4 regions of the Rahnella sp. BIGb0603 genome follow, and region 3 is predicted to be linked to each of the others. Evidence: predicted binding sites of a transcription regulator. Region 3 holds the regulator's gene; each other region holds the start of a gene.
What was found. The regulator PurR, encoded in region 3, represses purine synthesis genes. The targets are predictions, from matches to a motif close to CANGCAAACGTTTGCNTG.
Positions count from the first base shown of each region.

Region 1: the regulator PurR is predicted to act here: its motif matches at 1,327-1,344, upstream of M2403_RS18505 (NCS2 family permease).
Region 2: the regulator PurR is predicted to act here: its motif matches at 1,241-1,258, upstream of purE (5-(carboxyamino)imidazole ribonucleotide mutase).
Region 4: the regulator PurR is predicted to act here: its motif matches at 1,681-1,698, upstream of M2403_RS02195 (L-serine ammonia-lyase).

Region 1 covers NZ_JANUEX010000007.1:85,007-88,969, reverse strand. Annotated here, with positions in the region: gene M2403_RS18505 (NCS2 family permease) at 1-1,211, opposite strand, end outside; gene M2403_RS18500 (glutathione S-transferase family protein) at 1,636-2,304, opposite strand; gene M2403_RS18495 (bifunctional diguanylate cyclase/phosphodiesterase) at 2,571-3,963, shown strand, end outside.
Region 2 covers NZ_JANUEX010000001.1:916,304-920,266, forward strand. Annotated here, with positions in the region: gene lpxH (UDP-2,3-diacylglucosamine diphosphatase) at 1-530, shown strand, start outside; gene M2403_RS04395 (tRNA-(ms[2]io[6]A)-hydroxylase) at 514-1,146, opposite strand; gene purE (5-(carboxyamino)imidazole ribonucleotide mutase) at 1,327-1,836, shown strand; gene purK (5-(carboxyamino)imidazole ribonucleotide synthase) at 1,833-2,897, shown strand; gene ybbP (putative ABC transporter permease subunit YbbP) at 3,053-3,963, opposite strand, start outside.
Region 3 covers NZ_JANUEX010000001.1:371,100-375,062, reverse strand. Annotated here, with positions in the region: gene punC (purine nucleoside transporter PunC) at 1-267, opposite strand, end outside; gene punR (DNA-binding transcriptional activator PunR) at 404-1,309, shown strand; gene purR (HTH-type transcriptional repressor PurR) at 1,345-2,370, opposite strand; gene M2403_RS24905 (YnhF family membrane protein) at 2,704-2,793, shown strand; gene M2403_RS01715 (C40 family peptidase) at 2,958-3,860, opposite strand.
Region 4 covers NZ_JANUEX010000001.1:476,089-480,051, forward strand. Annotated here, with positions in the region: gene pabB (aminodeoxychorismate synthase component 1) at 1-958, shown strand, start outside; gene M2403_RS02190 (CoA pyrophosphatase) at 955-1,557, shown strand; gene M2403_RS02195 (L-serine ammonia-lyase) at 1,726-3,090, shown strand; gene M2403_RS02200 (EAL domain-containing protein) at 3,546-3,963, shown strand, end outside.

The DNA of each region.
Region 1 (3,963 bases), on a different contig from region 3:
ATGAATACCGCGCACAACAGGCCGGACATCGCATCAACGAAGTCGTTGAAATCCAGTTTGGTCACGTTGCTGAGCATCAGCAGGCCGACGTACATCAGCGCTGGCGCGGTCGCGTAAGCCGGAACCAGATAAGATAACGGTGACAGGAACAACATCAGCAGAAAAAGAACTCCGACGACGGTGGCGGTCAGGCCGGTTTTGCCGCCTGCCGCTGTACCCGCTGCCGATTCAATGTAGACCGCTGCCGGTGATGCGCCGACAAGAGAGGCAAAGATGCTGCTTACGGAGTCCGCCGTCAGAGCTTTGCCGCCGCTGATGATCTGGCCGTTTTCGTCGAGCAGGTTTGCCTGCCCGGCAACGGCGCGGATGGTGCCGGTCGCATCAAAGACCGCCGTCATGACCAGCGCCAGAACGCTTGGCAGCACGGCCGCTTTCAGCGCGCCCATGATATCGAGATCGAAAATGACCGATTTGCCGTCTGCGCCCGCCAGGGAAGGCATCGCGAACAGGCCCTGATATTTCACCGCAGGATCGAAAATCAAACCAATCACGGAAATCGCGATGATCACCAGCAGAATGCCGCCGGGAACGCGCAGTTTCTCAAGGCCGAAAATCACCGCCAGGCCGAGCAAGGTCATCACCACCGGGAAAGAGGTAAATGCGCCCAACGCGACCGGTAAACCGTCCAGCGGGTTTTTCACCACCAGGCCGACGCCGTTGGCAGCGATTAACAACAGGAACAGGCCGATACCGATGCCGGTGCCATGCGCAACGCCGGTCGGCAGGTTGCGCAAAATCCACGACCGGATCCCGGTGACCGAGATAATCGTGAACAGCACGCCCATCAGGAATACTGCGCCTAACGCCACGGGCACACTGATGTGCTGGCCGAGCACCAGGCTGAATGCCGTGAACGCCGTCAGTGAAATCGCACAGCCAATCGCCAGCGGCAGATTCGCCCACAAGCCCATCAGCAGCGAGCCAAAACCGGCAACCAGACAGGTCGCGACAAACACCGCGCTCGGCGAAAATCCGGCTTTACCCAGCATGGACGGCACTACAATCACCGAATAAACCATCGCCAGAAACGTCGTTAAACCGGCGATCACTTCCTGACGGACGTTGCTGCCACGCGCACTGATTTTGAAAAATGCATCAAACGGGCCTTTTGGCGCAACAGCGCTGCCCGTCTGAGGGTGTTGACTCGACATGGAAAATCCTCTGAATGTCTTTACTGATTAGCCGGCGTGGTCATTATGAAATCGTTTCTGCACGTTCGCTTCCTTACCCGTAGCCTGAAACCGCCGAAATCAGCGTCAGATCTACAAGGCAAACGTTTAACTCACATCGCGTATGGCGGGTCTGAAAAATTAAGCAAACGATTATCCGGCCTTTAAACCCCACATTTCAACTACGATCGACGACAATTTACCGTTGTTCGGTCAATAAAAACGCGGTTGTGATGTAAATTCAGCCGGCTGGCGATTTGCTGTGCGGTATCGGTTGCGCATCAATTTTTTTCCGCGATGAACGGCAAAAGCAAAACGGACAAGAACAGGATGATTTCACGGGCTGATGATATTGCGCTCATGACGACAATCACGGCACGCACGAGCGCAACAAAATACCCCGGACTTAACGCAATATCGTGAAAGGTCCGCCGTTTTCCAGCGCCTTCTGATAAGCCGGACGCGCGGTCACATTCGATAACCATGCATTTAAGTGTGGGTATTGTCCGAGTCCGGCGCGGGCATTTATAGCTTCTATCGGGAAACTCATCTGAATATCCGCCGCGCTGAACTGATACCCGGCGAAATAAGGATGGGTGGCGAGATGTTTCTCCAGATAATCCATATGGGTATAAATTTGTTTATCCAGATAATTTTTCTGCACACCCTGTCCGATTGCGCCCGCCAGCGGACGGATAAGCCACGGCATCGGCGGTTTGCCTAAGCGGCTGAAAATCAGTTTCATCACCAGCAACGGCATCAGGGAACCTTCCGCATAATGCATCCAGTAGCGGTATTGCTGACGTTCAGCGAAGGCCGACGGTTTAAGCGTGCTGCCTTCATCATAAACTTCCTGCAAGTATTCAATGATGGCGCCGGACTCCGCAAGGATCAGCCCGTTGTCTTCCAGCACCGGTGACTTGCCCAGAGGATGCACTTTTTTCAGCGCAGCAGGCGCCAGCATCGACTTTTTATCCCGTTGATAATGCTGAATTTCATACGGGACACTCAATTCCTCAAGCATCCATAAGATTCGCTGCGAACGTGAATTATCCAAATGATGCACTGTGATCATAAATACCTTCCGCTCTGTTTCATTTAATTATTTGTTAACTATAGACAAGGCCTGAATAGCCGGAACATATTCATTTAAAAACCATGATGTTTATCGGGTTTATTAGCCGCAGATTAAGCCGGAAATTATTTTTATTTGATTAAAATCACTTACGGATTAATCTTAATTACACGAAAAAAATTATCGTAACTTCATTCGCCTTTAATAAATCTTAATGCCATTATCGCCGAATCTAAAATAGACCCCCTGCCTGTGTGGAGCCTTACATGTTTTCCAGTAATTACAACAATGTGCTTGTAATGTTTTCGTTCATTGTTGCAATGCTTGCCTCTTATACCGCGCTTGATATGGCGGGCCGGGTTGCCACGACAGAGGGAAAGGCTTCCCGTCTCTGGTTGAGCGGGGGCGCCATTGCGATGGGCATCGGTATCTGGTCCATGCATTTTATCGGCATGCTGGCCTTTAATTCGGCCATGCCAATGGGTTACGACCCGGTTATTACGCTGCTTTCCATGGTCATCGCCATTATCTCTTCCGTCTTTGCGCTGTGGCTGGTTTGCCTGCCGAATTTACCGACCGGGCGTTTACTGGCCGGGGCATTGCTGATGGGCGGCGGAATTTCCGCCATGCATTACACCGGGATGGCCGCGATGCTGATGATGCCACCCATTGTTTACGATTACTGGTGGGTTGCGCTGTCCGTGGTTGTGGCGATTGTCGCCTCGGGCGCGGCGCTGTGGATGGCGTTTCATCTTCGTCAGCAATCCCCGAATGTCCGGCTGTTGCGCATCAGCGCGGCGGTGATCATGGGCACGGCGATTGTCGGCATGCATTACATCGGCATGGCGGCGGCGCAATTTCCGATGGACAGCCACAGTATGGCAGCGTTCAGTGGCGTAGATAACAACTGGCTGGCGCTGCTGGTGATCGTGGTAACGCTGGCGATTCTGGCGATCACGCTTATTATTTCGATTCTCGACGGCCGTATGCAGGCGCGCACCTCCATTCTGGCGTCGTCGCTGGCACAGGCAAACCGCGAACTGACGCAGCTGGCGCTGCACGACAATCTCACGCGGCTGCCAAACCGTTTGCTGCTGGAAGACCGTCTCAGCCAGGCATTTCAGAAAGCATCACGCGGTGAATCTCAGTTTGCCGTGCTTTTTCTCGATCTCGACGGTTTTAAAGCGGTCAATGACGCGTTCGGCCACCATATCGGCGACCAGTTGCTGATCTCGGTGACGGAACGCCTGCAATCTCAGCTGCGCGCGACGGATACGCTGGCGCGTCTGGGTGGCGATGAATTTATCCTGCTGGTGGAAATCACCGAACCGGGTGACGCTTCTCAGCTGGCCGACCGGCTGGTGCATCTGATTGCGCGTCCGTTTTACGTTTCCCGCTATGAATTGCTGGTGTCGGCCAGTGTCGGTATTGCGGTGTATCCGGGCGACGGCGAAAACGAGCGCGAGCTGATGCTCAATGCCGATGCGGCGATGTACCACACCAAGAATTCAGGCCGTAACGGGCATAGTTTCTTCCAGCCGTCGATGAACGCTAATGCGCAAAATCAGTTACAGATGCTCAATGATTTGCGTCTGGCGATTGAACACCACGAACTGCGCTTACATTATCAGCCGAAATTTATTGCGCCTTACGGGCCGG
Region 2 (3,963 bases), 550 kb from region 3:
AGCTCCGCCAGCAAGGCGTGCCCTGCTTTTTCATCCACGGTAACCGCGATTTTCTGCTCGGCAGACGTTTTGCGCGTGAAAGCCTGATGACGCTGCTGCCAGAGAAAAAAGTTCTCGAGCTTTATGGCCGCCGCGTGCTCATCCTGCACGGCGACACGCTGTGTACCGATGACGTTGCCTATCAGAATTTCCGCAAAAAAGTTCATAACCCGTTTATCCAGAAATTATTCCTGATGCTGCCTCTGAAATGGCGACTGGCGATTGCCGCAAAAATGCGCGCCAACAGCAAAGCGTCTAATCAGGGAAAATCGCTGGAAATTATGGACGTGAATCCGCAGGCGGTGATCAGTGAAATGCAGGCGGCAGGCGTCGAGTGGATGATCCACGGGCACACGCACCGCCCGGCTATTCATGATGTGCCTTTAGAAAATAAAACCGGCCACCGCGTAGTACTCGGCGCATGGCACGAAGAAGGCTCGATGGTGAAAGTCACCGCCGGTAACGTGGAACTGATCAGCTTCCCGTTTTAAGCCCGCAGACTGGGACTCCACTGTGGAAGCGGAATTGTTCATCTGGCGTTAAGATCAGTTCCGCTTCAATCCTGCCAAACTCCTCCACCCGTTCACTGATATCGGTTCCCGCATACTGTTCGGCCAGCGCCAGATAATCGGCAAAATGGCGTGATTCTGAGCGCAACAGCGACGTATAAAAGCGTGACAGGGTTTCATCGAGATGCGGAGCAATCTTGGCAAATCGCTCGCAGGAACGCGCTTCGATGTACGCACCAATAATCAGACGGTCCACCAGAATATTCAGGTCATCATGATGGCGGGTATGTTTAATCATACCACTGGCGTAGCGCGACGGTGAAAGCTGGGTATAAGTAATATTGCGTTTCTGCATGATTTCCACCACCTGCTCAAAGTGATGAAGCTCTTCGCGCGCCAGACGTGCCGCGCAAAACAGCAACTCGGTACGCTCAAGATATTTGGTCATCAGGCTCATCGCCGTGGCCGCCGCTTTCTTTTCACAGTTAGCGTGGTCAATCAGCATGACAGTCTGATTTTCAAGCGCCACATCCACCCATAACGCAGGTGTTGCACAGTGAAGAAAATCATAAATCGGTGCCAGTAAAGCCTGCGTCATAGTTCAGTTTCCAGTGGGGATGGCGAATATTATCGTGGCTGGGATTATACAAATCTGTCGCGCACTTCTCATCAAAAATGCACCGTATTCCGGCTACGCAACCGTTTTCCTTGCTTCGTGAGCGTGATATCATTTGCGCCCTCACACGCTTTAAATCCGAATCACAGGAGCTATACAGACATGTCATCCAACGTTACCCCGGCAAAAATCGCCATCGTTATGGGGTCTAAAAGTGACTGGGCGACCATGCAGTTCGCCGCCGAAGTGCTCACAACGCTGAATATTCCTTTCCATGTCGATATCGTCTCCGCACACCGCACGCCGGACAAATTGTTCACCTTTGCTGAACAGGCGTCGGCCAATGGTTTTGATGTGATCATCGCAGGCGCAGGCGGCGCGGCGCATTTACCGGGCATGCTGGCGGCGAAAACGCTGGTGCCGGTGCTCGGCGTGCCGGTGCAAAGCGCGGCCCTGAGCGGCATCGACAGCCTGTATTCCATCGTACAAATGCCGCGCGGTATTCCGGTCGGTACGCTGGCGATTGGTAAAGCGGGTGCCGCTAACGCCGCGTTGCTGGCGGCACAAATTCTGGCGCTGCATGATACTGAAATTGCCAAAAATCTGGCCGCGTGGCGTGTCGCACAAACGGATGAAGTGCTGAATAATCCCGATCCGCGGGAGGAAGCATGAAACCGGTTTGCGTACTCGGAAACGGTCAGTTAGGCAGAATGCTGCGTCAGGCGGGTGAACCGCTGGGGATTGCCGTTTATCCGGTCGGACTTGATGCCGAACCGGAGGCCGTACCTTTTCAGCAAAGCGTGATTACGGCTGAAATTGAACGCTGGCCGGAAACCGCCCTGACCCGCGAACTGGCAACGCATAATGCGTTCGTTAACCGCGATATTTTCCCGCGTCTGGCCGATCGCCTGACGCAGAAACAGTTGCTCGACCAGCTCGGTCTGGCGACTGCGCCGTGGCAATTGCTGGCAGATGCCGCACAATGGCCGCAGGTTTTTTCACAGCTTGGCGAACTGGCGATTGTGAAACGTCGCGTCGGCGGTTATGACGGTCGTGGTCAGTGGCGCTTGCGTTCCGGCGAAGAAAATACATTGCCACAAGATTGCTACGGCGAATGCATCGTTGAGCAGGGCATCAATTTCTCCGGTGAAGTGTCGCTGGTAGGTGCGCGTGGTCACGACGGGAAAACCGTTTTTTATCCGCTGACGCACAATCTGCATCAGGACGGTATTCTGCGCACCAGCGTCGCACTGCCGGAGCCGGACGCTGCGCTGCAACAGCAGGCTGAAAGCATGCTGTCGGCGATTCTGAACGAACTGAATTATGTCGGCGTGATGGCGATGGAATGTTTCGTGGTCAGCGAAGGTTTGCTCATCAACGAACTGGCTCCGCGCGTACATAACAGCGGGCACTGGACGCAAAACGGCGCATCCTACAGCCAGTTTGAAATGCACCTACGTGCCATACTCGGTCTGCCGCTGCCAAAACCGGTGGTCAGTACGCCGTCGGTGATGGTGAATCTGATTGGCACGGATGTGTCAGAACAGTGGCTGAACCTGCCACTGGTCAATCTGCACTGGTACGAGAAAGACGTGCGTCCGGGTCGTAAAGTCGGACACCTGAATCTCAATGATGCCAGCGCCAGCCTGCTGAAAGAAAACCTGAATGCACTGATCCCGATGCTGCCGGCCGAATATGCCAGCGGCATTGAATGGGCAGTTGAAAAGCTTTGATTTGAGCACCTCCTTATTAAAAGGAGATGCTCTGGTAACCTAAATAATTCGAGTTACAGGAAGGCGGCAAGTCAAGGAATCCCGATGAGCTTACTCAGGTAAGTGATTCGGATGACTGAACGCAGCCAACGCACCTGTGGCTCGAAGTATGACGGTTACGAGTCGTATTGCCTGAACAGCGCCCGCCCCCGCAGCAACCGTACACCCAGCCAGCCTCCGCAGACAGACAGCAGCAACGCGCTGACCACCGGAACGGCGATCCACATCAGGTAATCCGGTTCCCACGGGAAATCAAACACTTTTCGCTGCAACAACCATAACGCCACTTCGGCACCTATCGCCGCCGCAATGCCCGCCACGAGTCCAAGAACCGCAAATTCGCACCAGAGAGTACGGTGCAGCATCTTTTTACTCGCGCCTAACGTGCGATAAACGATCAACTCTTGACGGCGCTGACGCATCCCGACCTGAATCTGTGCCAGCAACAGCAAACCGCCGCACAGCATCACCAGAATCACCATCACTTCCAGCGCCCGGCTGACCTGCTGTAAGACCTGTCCGACCTGCCGCAGAATCGAACCGACATCCAGCAAACTGAGCGTCGGGAACTGACGGTTCAGTTGCGTAATGGTGCTGTCATCGCCGTGATAACGGAAACTGGTCAGCCAGCTTTGCGGCTGGGCATCCAGTGCGCCCGTCGGGAAGATAAAGTAGAAATTCGGCTTCAGGCTGTCCCAGTCCACTTTTCGCAGACTGGTAATCTTAGCGGTGAAATCCTGCGTATCGCCGGTGAAGGTCACCGAATCGCCGATTTTCAGTCCGAGACGTCCGGCCAGCCCTTCATCGATGGACACTTCACCCGCTTTCGGTGCGCCATTACCTGCGGTCAGCGGATTATGATCCGGCAATCCGTCCATCCAGGTCAGATTCAGTTCACGGTTTACCGCTTCCCCGCCCGCATCGTCCGGCTTGATTTTGTCCGTCGCGGCTTCGCCGTTAATCTTCGTCAGACGCGCCCGTACAATCGGATAGAACGCTTCCGGCTGCGCGTTATGCTGATGCAGGA
Region 3 (3,963 bases):
TAGCACGCCCAGACAACCGACGACAAAGAGCGCTAAGCCAATCAGCAATACCGGCTTGCGGCCAATCTTGTCGGACAACGGCCCCCACAACAGCTGACCGATGGCAAAGCCGCCAAGGAAAATACTCAGGCTGGCGCTGATCATGCCCGGGCTGGTCATCAGGCTGCTTTGCATCGCGCTGAAGGCCGGAAGGTACATATCGGTCGCTAAAAAGCCAAGCATGCTCAGCCCGGCAAGATAGAGCATAAATCCAAGTGAGGGTTTCATTATTGTCTCTTTAATTTATTTATTGCAGATGATTTGACGCGGAAATCGTATCGGATGCGGAGTTTAACGCTTTGATAACAGGCTTGTGAAACGCTAATATTTGCAATCTGCTATCAAAAATATTGAAGGCTAAACGATGTGGTCAGAATATGCACTTGAAGTGGTCGATGCCGTCGCCCGAACAGGCAGTTTTAGCGCTGCCGCGCAGGACTTGCACCGGGTTCCTTCTGCCATCAGCTACACCGTTCGCCAGCTTGAACAATGGCTGGCCGTTCCGTTGTTTGAACGCAGACATCGCGACGTTATTCTGACTCCTGCCGGTAAAGTTTTTGTCGACGAAGCGCGGGTTCTGACAAAAAAAATGATAGCGACCCGCCGCCAGTGTCAGCAGGTCGCCAATGGCTGGCGCGGAGAATTACGGGTGGCCGTTGACCGTATCGTTAAACCTGTGCGGACACGGCAGCTGGTGCTGGATTTCTATCGCCATTTCCCTGATACCGAACTCATCATTCATTCGGAAGTCTTTAACGGTGTCTGGGACGCGCTGGTCGACGGGCGGGCGGATGTCGCCATCGGCGCGACGCGGGCGATCCCCGTCGGTGGACGGTTCAATTTCCGCGATATGGGTTTTATGGACTGGCATTGTGTGGTCAGCGCGCAACATCCGCTGGCCCAGACGCAGGGAATACTGAGTGACGATCAGTTACGGCCTTATCCGGCGCTTTGCCTGGAAGATACATCGCGGACATTGCCGAAACGCGATACCTGGACGCTGGATAACCAGCGGCGGCTGGTGGTTCCCGACTGGACGTGTGCGTTGGAATGTCTGAACGAAGGTTTATGTGTTGGCATGATGCCGGTTCACCGCGTGACACCCTGGATTGAACAGCAAAAATTACAGGTACTGTCGCTGGAAAATACCTTTCCGGACAGCCCGTGCTGCCTGACGTGGGATCAGAGCAATCCGTCGCCTTCGCTGGCGTGGCTGCTGGAATACATGGGCGATACGGAAACGATGAACCGGGAATGGTTGCGCGACTGACAATAAACGCCTGCGGCACAGGCGTTTATTGAAAGTTAACGGCGGTAATCGCGGTACGGGCCGTCGGCCACGGAACGGCGCTCAACCAGTTTGGGATGCACTTCAATGGTCTGCGACTCTTCGCGTTTGCTGATAATTCTGTCCAGCAGCATGGTAAAGGCCATTTCGCCCAGACGTTCTTTTGGCTGATGAACTGTCGTCAGTGCCGGTGAGAAATAGCGCGCGTTACGCACGTTATCATAGCCAATCACGGAAATATCCTGCGGTACGCGCAGGCCCAGCTCATCGGCGGCACAGATTGCCCCCATCGCCATCACGTCACCGCCACAGAATACAGCCGTCGGGCGGTTTTTCTGCATCAGAATTTTGTGCATGGCCTGATAGCCCGATTCCGGCTCAAAGTCGCCCTGAACGACCCATTCTTCACGAAGAGGAATATTAGCTTCCGTCAGTGCTTTCACAAAGCCCTGGAAACGGCCGCCGCCGGTGTTTCGCGCCAGTTGCCCAGGGATCACGCCGATATCGCGATGACCGCGTTCAATCAGATAACGTCCGGCCATATAGCCGCCTTCAAACGCGTTATCGATAATGCTGTCGGTGAAATTCTTACGCGCTTCGCCCCAGTCCATCACAACCATCGGGATGGAGCGGTATTCTTCAAGCATATTCAGCAATTCGTCCGGATACTCCGCGCACATCACAAGTAAACCGTCGACGCGTTTTTGCGCCAGCATTTGCAGGTAGGCCTGTTGCTTCTCCAGATTATTGTGTGAGTTACACAAAATCAGCGTATAGCCTTTTGAGAAACAGCTGTTTTCCACGGCCTCAATCACTTCGGCGAAGTAGGGCGCTTCACTGGACGTTGCCAGAAGACCGATCGTTTTGGTGTTATTGACCTTCAGGCTACGTGCCACAGCGCTGGGAGAATAGTGCAACTCTTTGATTGCAAGGAGAACCGCGGCTCGGGTTTCTTCGGCGACGAAACGGGTTTTATTGATGACGTGCGACACGGTTGTGGTGGAAACGCCAGCGCGCTTTGCGACATCTTTAATCGTTGCCATGTAAAAAATGACTCCTGTGCTCACGTGTTTCAGCACGTTAGCATTATGTTAATCGTTTGCTTGCGTGGATTTAACTGCTGACTTCGAAAAGGGCAGTGAAATCGTTGGGTGGATTCTTCAGAGTGAGGCGTGAAATGCTCTCGGGTGAAATCGACCGGCACACAGGCGTGGTAACCGACAATTTTCACTTATAATGCAGGAAAGTGGAAGTAAAATTGTCATGAACCTGGTGTCATTCAGCACAAGATTTTCAATGCGAATTATGAGAAAATGCGTTGGCACACATTCAGTGTGGCTATACGAACGCCACAATTTGATCCGTAAGGGGGTTTAATGGACAGCAACCTGAAATTTTCTTTGATCACTACGGTCTGCGCTTTGCTCGTGATTATTGCTTTCAGTTTCACCGCAGTGATGAACTGATTTGCGCGAAAGCCGCAATAAAAAGGGCGATTACCTATAACAGGAATCGCCCTTTTCAATTTTACGCAGTCACCCATTCCGCCGATACTCTTCCCTGCAGAAACTCTTCGTTAAATGCTATTCAATGGCTGATTAGCGAAACTTCAGACTTAACGAATTGTTTATTATCGGATCGTCTTAGGGGTCATTACCCGTCGTGCGCCTACATAATGATCTTGCCAGTAATCGTCACCCAGTGAGGTGATCTTAATGTCTTCGCCGGTGCGCGGTGACTGGATAAACTTCCCGTTTCCTACGTAAACACCGACATGGTCTGCGGCGCCGCGGTTATTAATCCGGAAGAAAACCAGATCGCCGGATTCTAATTCACCCCGTTTGACCGGGGCCGCATCGCGCAAGTGGTACATTTCATTCGCTGTGCGGGGCATTTTAATACGGATCAAATCTTTATATGCGTAGTAAACCAGTCCGCTGCAATCGAAACCTGTATTCGGTGACGTTCCGCCCCAGCGGTAAGGTTTGCCGACCTGGTGCATCAGCTTGGTCATCGCGGTTTGTTGTGCGTGCTGATAACGTTTCTTGTGTGTTGCGCTGAGCGTTATCGGTTTACTGTCTTCTTCACGTAACTTTTTGCCTTTGCGGTGGCGGCCATACGCTTCTTTTTTACTGGCCTTTTCACTGCTGTTTTTAGCGAGAGAGCGGGTTTTCGTTTCCTTCCCTGCTTTCGCCTCGGCCCGGGTTGTCTTGAGTGTTTTTTCTTTTTTACTCTCGGCCCGCGTCGTTTTTACTGTTTTTTCAGAAGACGTCTTTCGCTTAACCAGTTCGGTGCTTTTGACTTTCTTCTTCGAATTTTTTTCCTGAGTTTTAGGTTCTGAAACCGGCGCGACTTTGGTTTTCTTGCTGGTTTTCGCGGCTGCCGTTTTTCGCTTTCGGCGTTCTTCCGGCGTGACCTGGTTAACATGACTCTTTCGCTGGTCGGCAGCGACACGAGTCTGTGGCGACGCATGAGCCATATTCAGAAACAGCTGGGTAAAGAGCAGCACAAAAAGCGTGAACAGTAAGCGCATAGCTTCGTTACCATGAGTGGTAGGGTTAAACATCAGGGATGTCAGAGTATTGCCTAAAAGAACGAGACAAAAAAGCACGAATTGCCTCGATTCTAGATCATAT
Region 4 (3,963 bases), 100 kb from region 3:
TTATGACTGGGCGCTGATCGCCGATCACCATCTGCAACGTGTGACGCTGATTTGCCACCATGACGTTTCCGTCCGCCTGCACTGGCTGGCTCAACAGAAGGCCACGGCCGCGCAACCTTTCCGGCTGAAAGCGCCGTGGCAGTCCAACATGAGCCGCGGGGCATACGGTGAAAAATTCCGCCAGATTCAGGAATACATTCACAGTGGTGATTGCTATCAGATTAACCTCGCGCAGCGATTTTCGACACACTATTCCGGCGACGAGTGGCAGGCATTTTTGCAGCTGAATAGTGCAAATCGAGCCCCCTTCTCGGCGTTTCTGCGTTTACCTGAAAATACGGTGATCAGTCTGTCGCCTGAACGCTTCATCTGGCTGAAAGACCATCAGATCCAGACGCGCCCGATTAAAGGGACGTTGCCGCGCAGCGAGGATCCCGCAGAAGATGTGCGTCAGGCTGAGCGTCTGGCGGCATCGGAAAAAGATCGTGCGGAAAATCTGATGATCGTCGATTTATTGCGAAATGACATTGGCCGCGTTGCAACGCCGGGCAGCGTGCGCGTTCCCGAATTATTCATAGTCGAGCCTTTCCCTGCGGTTCATCATCTTGTAAGTACCATCACCGCAGAACTGCCGGAAGCGTGCCACGCCAGTGCGTTGCTGCGCGCCTGTTTTCCTGGCGGCTCAATTACCGGTGCACCGAAAGTCCGCGCAATGGAAATCATCGAAGAGCTTGAGCCACAGCGACGCAACGGTTACTGCGGCAGCATTGCATACATCAGTTGCTGCGGCACGATGGACAGTAATATCACCATCCGCACGCTGCTGACGGCGAAAGGGAAAATTTACTGCTGGGCAGGCGGCGGGATTGTGGCTGACAGCCAGGAACAGGCAGAATATCAGGAAACGTTCGATAAAATTGCCCGCATACTGCCTCAGTTAGGAGACGTTCAGCCGTGACTTTGCTGGAACAACACGCACCCGTGCAGACTTTTTCCCCCGCGGTGGAAGATTTCATCCTGCGTTTTCAGTTGCAGCAACCGCGTATGCCTGCCCCCGCATTGCGCGGAACCCGTCACGCCGCCGTCTTAATTCCGATTATCTGCCGGAAAGAGCCGACAATCTTACTGACGCGCCGTTCCGATCAGCTGCGCAAACACCCCGGTCAGGTCGCCTTTCCCGGCGGCGCAGCCGATGCAACGGATACCTCAATTATTGCCACCGCGCTGCGGGAAGCTCAGGAAGAAGTCGCCATTGAGCCGGAACAGGTACACGTTTTAGGCACGCTTTCACCGCAGGACAGCAGCAGCGGTTTCCAGGTGACGCCGGTTGTCGGACTGTTGCCGGTCGATGTAACGTTCCATCCGGCTGAGGATGAAGTCGCCGAGCTGTTTGAAATGCCCTTGCAGGAAGCGTTTGATCTTGCCCGCTATCACACTCTGGATATTCATCGCAGAGGCATCCATCACCGGGTGTATTTATCCTGGTATCAGCAGCAATTTGTCTGGGGACTCACGGCGGCGATCATCCGCCAGCTCGCCCGGCAGGTTGAAGCCTGAGCCCGCTGATTACATTCCGATCACACTTTTGCATCAAATAAGTTTATTTCATGCGAAAAATGAAACTTTTGCCCCTCAGGCCTTTTAAACTATAGATTGAGCCACAAGTTGAGTTGTGGCTGTCAGGGATCCCGTTCCCTGCCGTAATTCATTACAGGAGTATTCGACGTGATTAGCGTTTTCGACATGTTCAAGGTCGGGATTGGCCCTTCCAGTTCCCATACTTTGGGCCCGATGAAAGCCGGGAAACAGTTCGCTGATGACCTGCTCGAAAAGGGCATGATGCCTGCCGTTACGCGTGTCGCCGTGGACGTTTTTGGTTCCCTGTCTCTCACAGGCAAGGGCCACCACACAGATATCGCCATTATTTTAGGTCTGGCGGGTAACCAGCCAGATACCGTCGACATCGACGGCATTCCCCATTTTATTCGCGACGTTGAGCAGCGTCAGCGCCTGCCGCTGGGTGAAACTCAGCATGAAGTCGATTTCCCCCGTGACACCGGCATGGTGTTTCGCGGTGAGAATTTACCGCGCCATGAAAATGCGATGCAAATTCATGCCTTTGCGGGCGACAAAATGATTTACAGCAAAACCTACTACTCCGTCGGTGGGGGTTTTATTGTCGATGACGAGCATTTCGGTCAGCCGGTGCTTGATGAAGTGACGGTCCCTTACAGCTTCAATTCCGCCAGCGAAATGCTGGCCAAATGCAAGGAAACCGGCCTTTCGTTGTCAGGTTTGATGATGAAAAATGAGCTCGCCCAGCACAGCAAACAGGACATCGAACAGTATTTCGAGAAAATCTGGCACACCATGCAGGCCTGTATCGACCGTGGCCTGAATACGGAAGGCGTTCTGCCTGGCCCGCTTCGCGTTCCGCGTCGAGCGTCTGCCTTGCGCAGAATGCTGGTGTCCAACGATAAACTGTCTAATGACCCGATGAACGTGATCGACTGGGTGAACATGTTTGCCCTGGCCGTGAACGAAGAAAATGCGGCCGGCGGGCGTGTGGTGACGGCGCCGACGAACGGCGCCTGCGGGATTGTTCCGGCGGTGCTGGCGTATTATGACCAGTTTATTCAGTCAGTCAGCCCGGATATTTACCTGCGTTATTTCCTGACCTCCGGCGCGATTGGCATTCTTTACAAGATGAATGCGTCGATTTCGGGTGCGGAAGTCGGCTGTCAGGGCGAAGTCGGCGTGGCCTGTTCTATGGCCGCGGCGGGCCTGACAGAACTGCTGGGCGGCAGCCCGGAGCAGGTGTGCGTGGCAGCGGAAATTGGCATGGAACACAATCTGGGCTTAACCTGCGACCCGGTTGCCGGGCAGGTTCAGGTTCCGTGCATCGAACGTAACGCGATTGCTTCCGTAAAAGCCATCAACGCCGCACGCATGGCCTTGCGCCGGACCAGTGAGCCACGCGTTTCGCTGGATAAAGTGATCGAGACCATGTACGAAACGGGCAAAGATATGAACTCGAAGTACCGCGAAACGTCCCGCGGCGGTTTAGCCATTAAGGTTCAGTGCGACTAATCATTTGCAGGATTTTTCGTCTCCAGGCGGCTGGCGGGTTGCATCATTTTTGGCCCGCTTGCCGCAGGAAATACCACTCCGGTGGGAGCCGGTAGCAATAAAACCTTCGCTAACAACAACCTGTTGTATTATCAATACATAATGGTAGTGACACTTGCATTATACCCTGCAGGTACGGCATGCTGATTTCCGCCTGATTTTCCCGTTCAGAGAACCTCTCTATACACTGAAGATACATGCAAAAAATGTACAGAAAAACATACGTGACAACGTCACCGATACGGATTTTCTTTGATTTTTGCCGGGAAAATTAGGGAGTTTTCCATAACTCAGGGAGAGCGTCCGGCGATTTACAGCTACTATCAATAATAACAACACGGCTGTTACGCATCGGTAAACCTTTAATAATAATAATTTTGAGCCTGCATTTAACACGGGATAAAAGGATTAGAACGATGCTGTTCTCCCAGACCGGTCTTGCGAAGTATCGTTACTATCGCATTGCGCTTGCCTGCGCAATGGGGATATGTACATTGCTTCTGACTCTTGGCATTCGCATTTACGAACAAGCTCAGGTCATCGCAGAAGATCAACAACGCGTGGCTATCCACACCGTTGAAAAATTGGAGAAATTACTTGAACCTGCGTCACCCGCAGGAAGAGCGATTCCTATCGACCAGACGCTAAGCTGCAACGCGCTGCAACCGGTCATGCAACAAACTGTCGCCCGTATGCAAACGCTGCGATCCATCAGCCTGGTCAGTAATGGCACCATCATCTGTTCGAGCCTGATCGGGGCTTTAGATCTTAATTTCAACAAAACACTGCCTAATCTGGCACAGGGTAAAACTCAGCTAGATCTGCGTGCGTCAA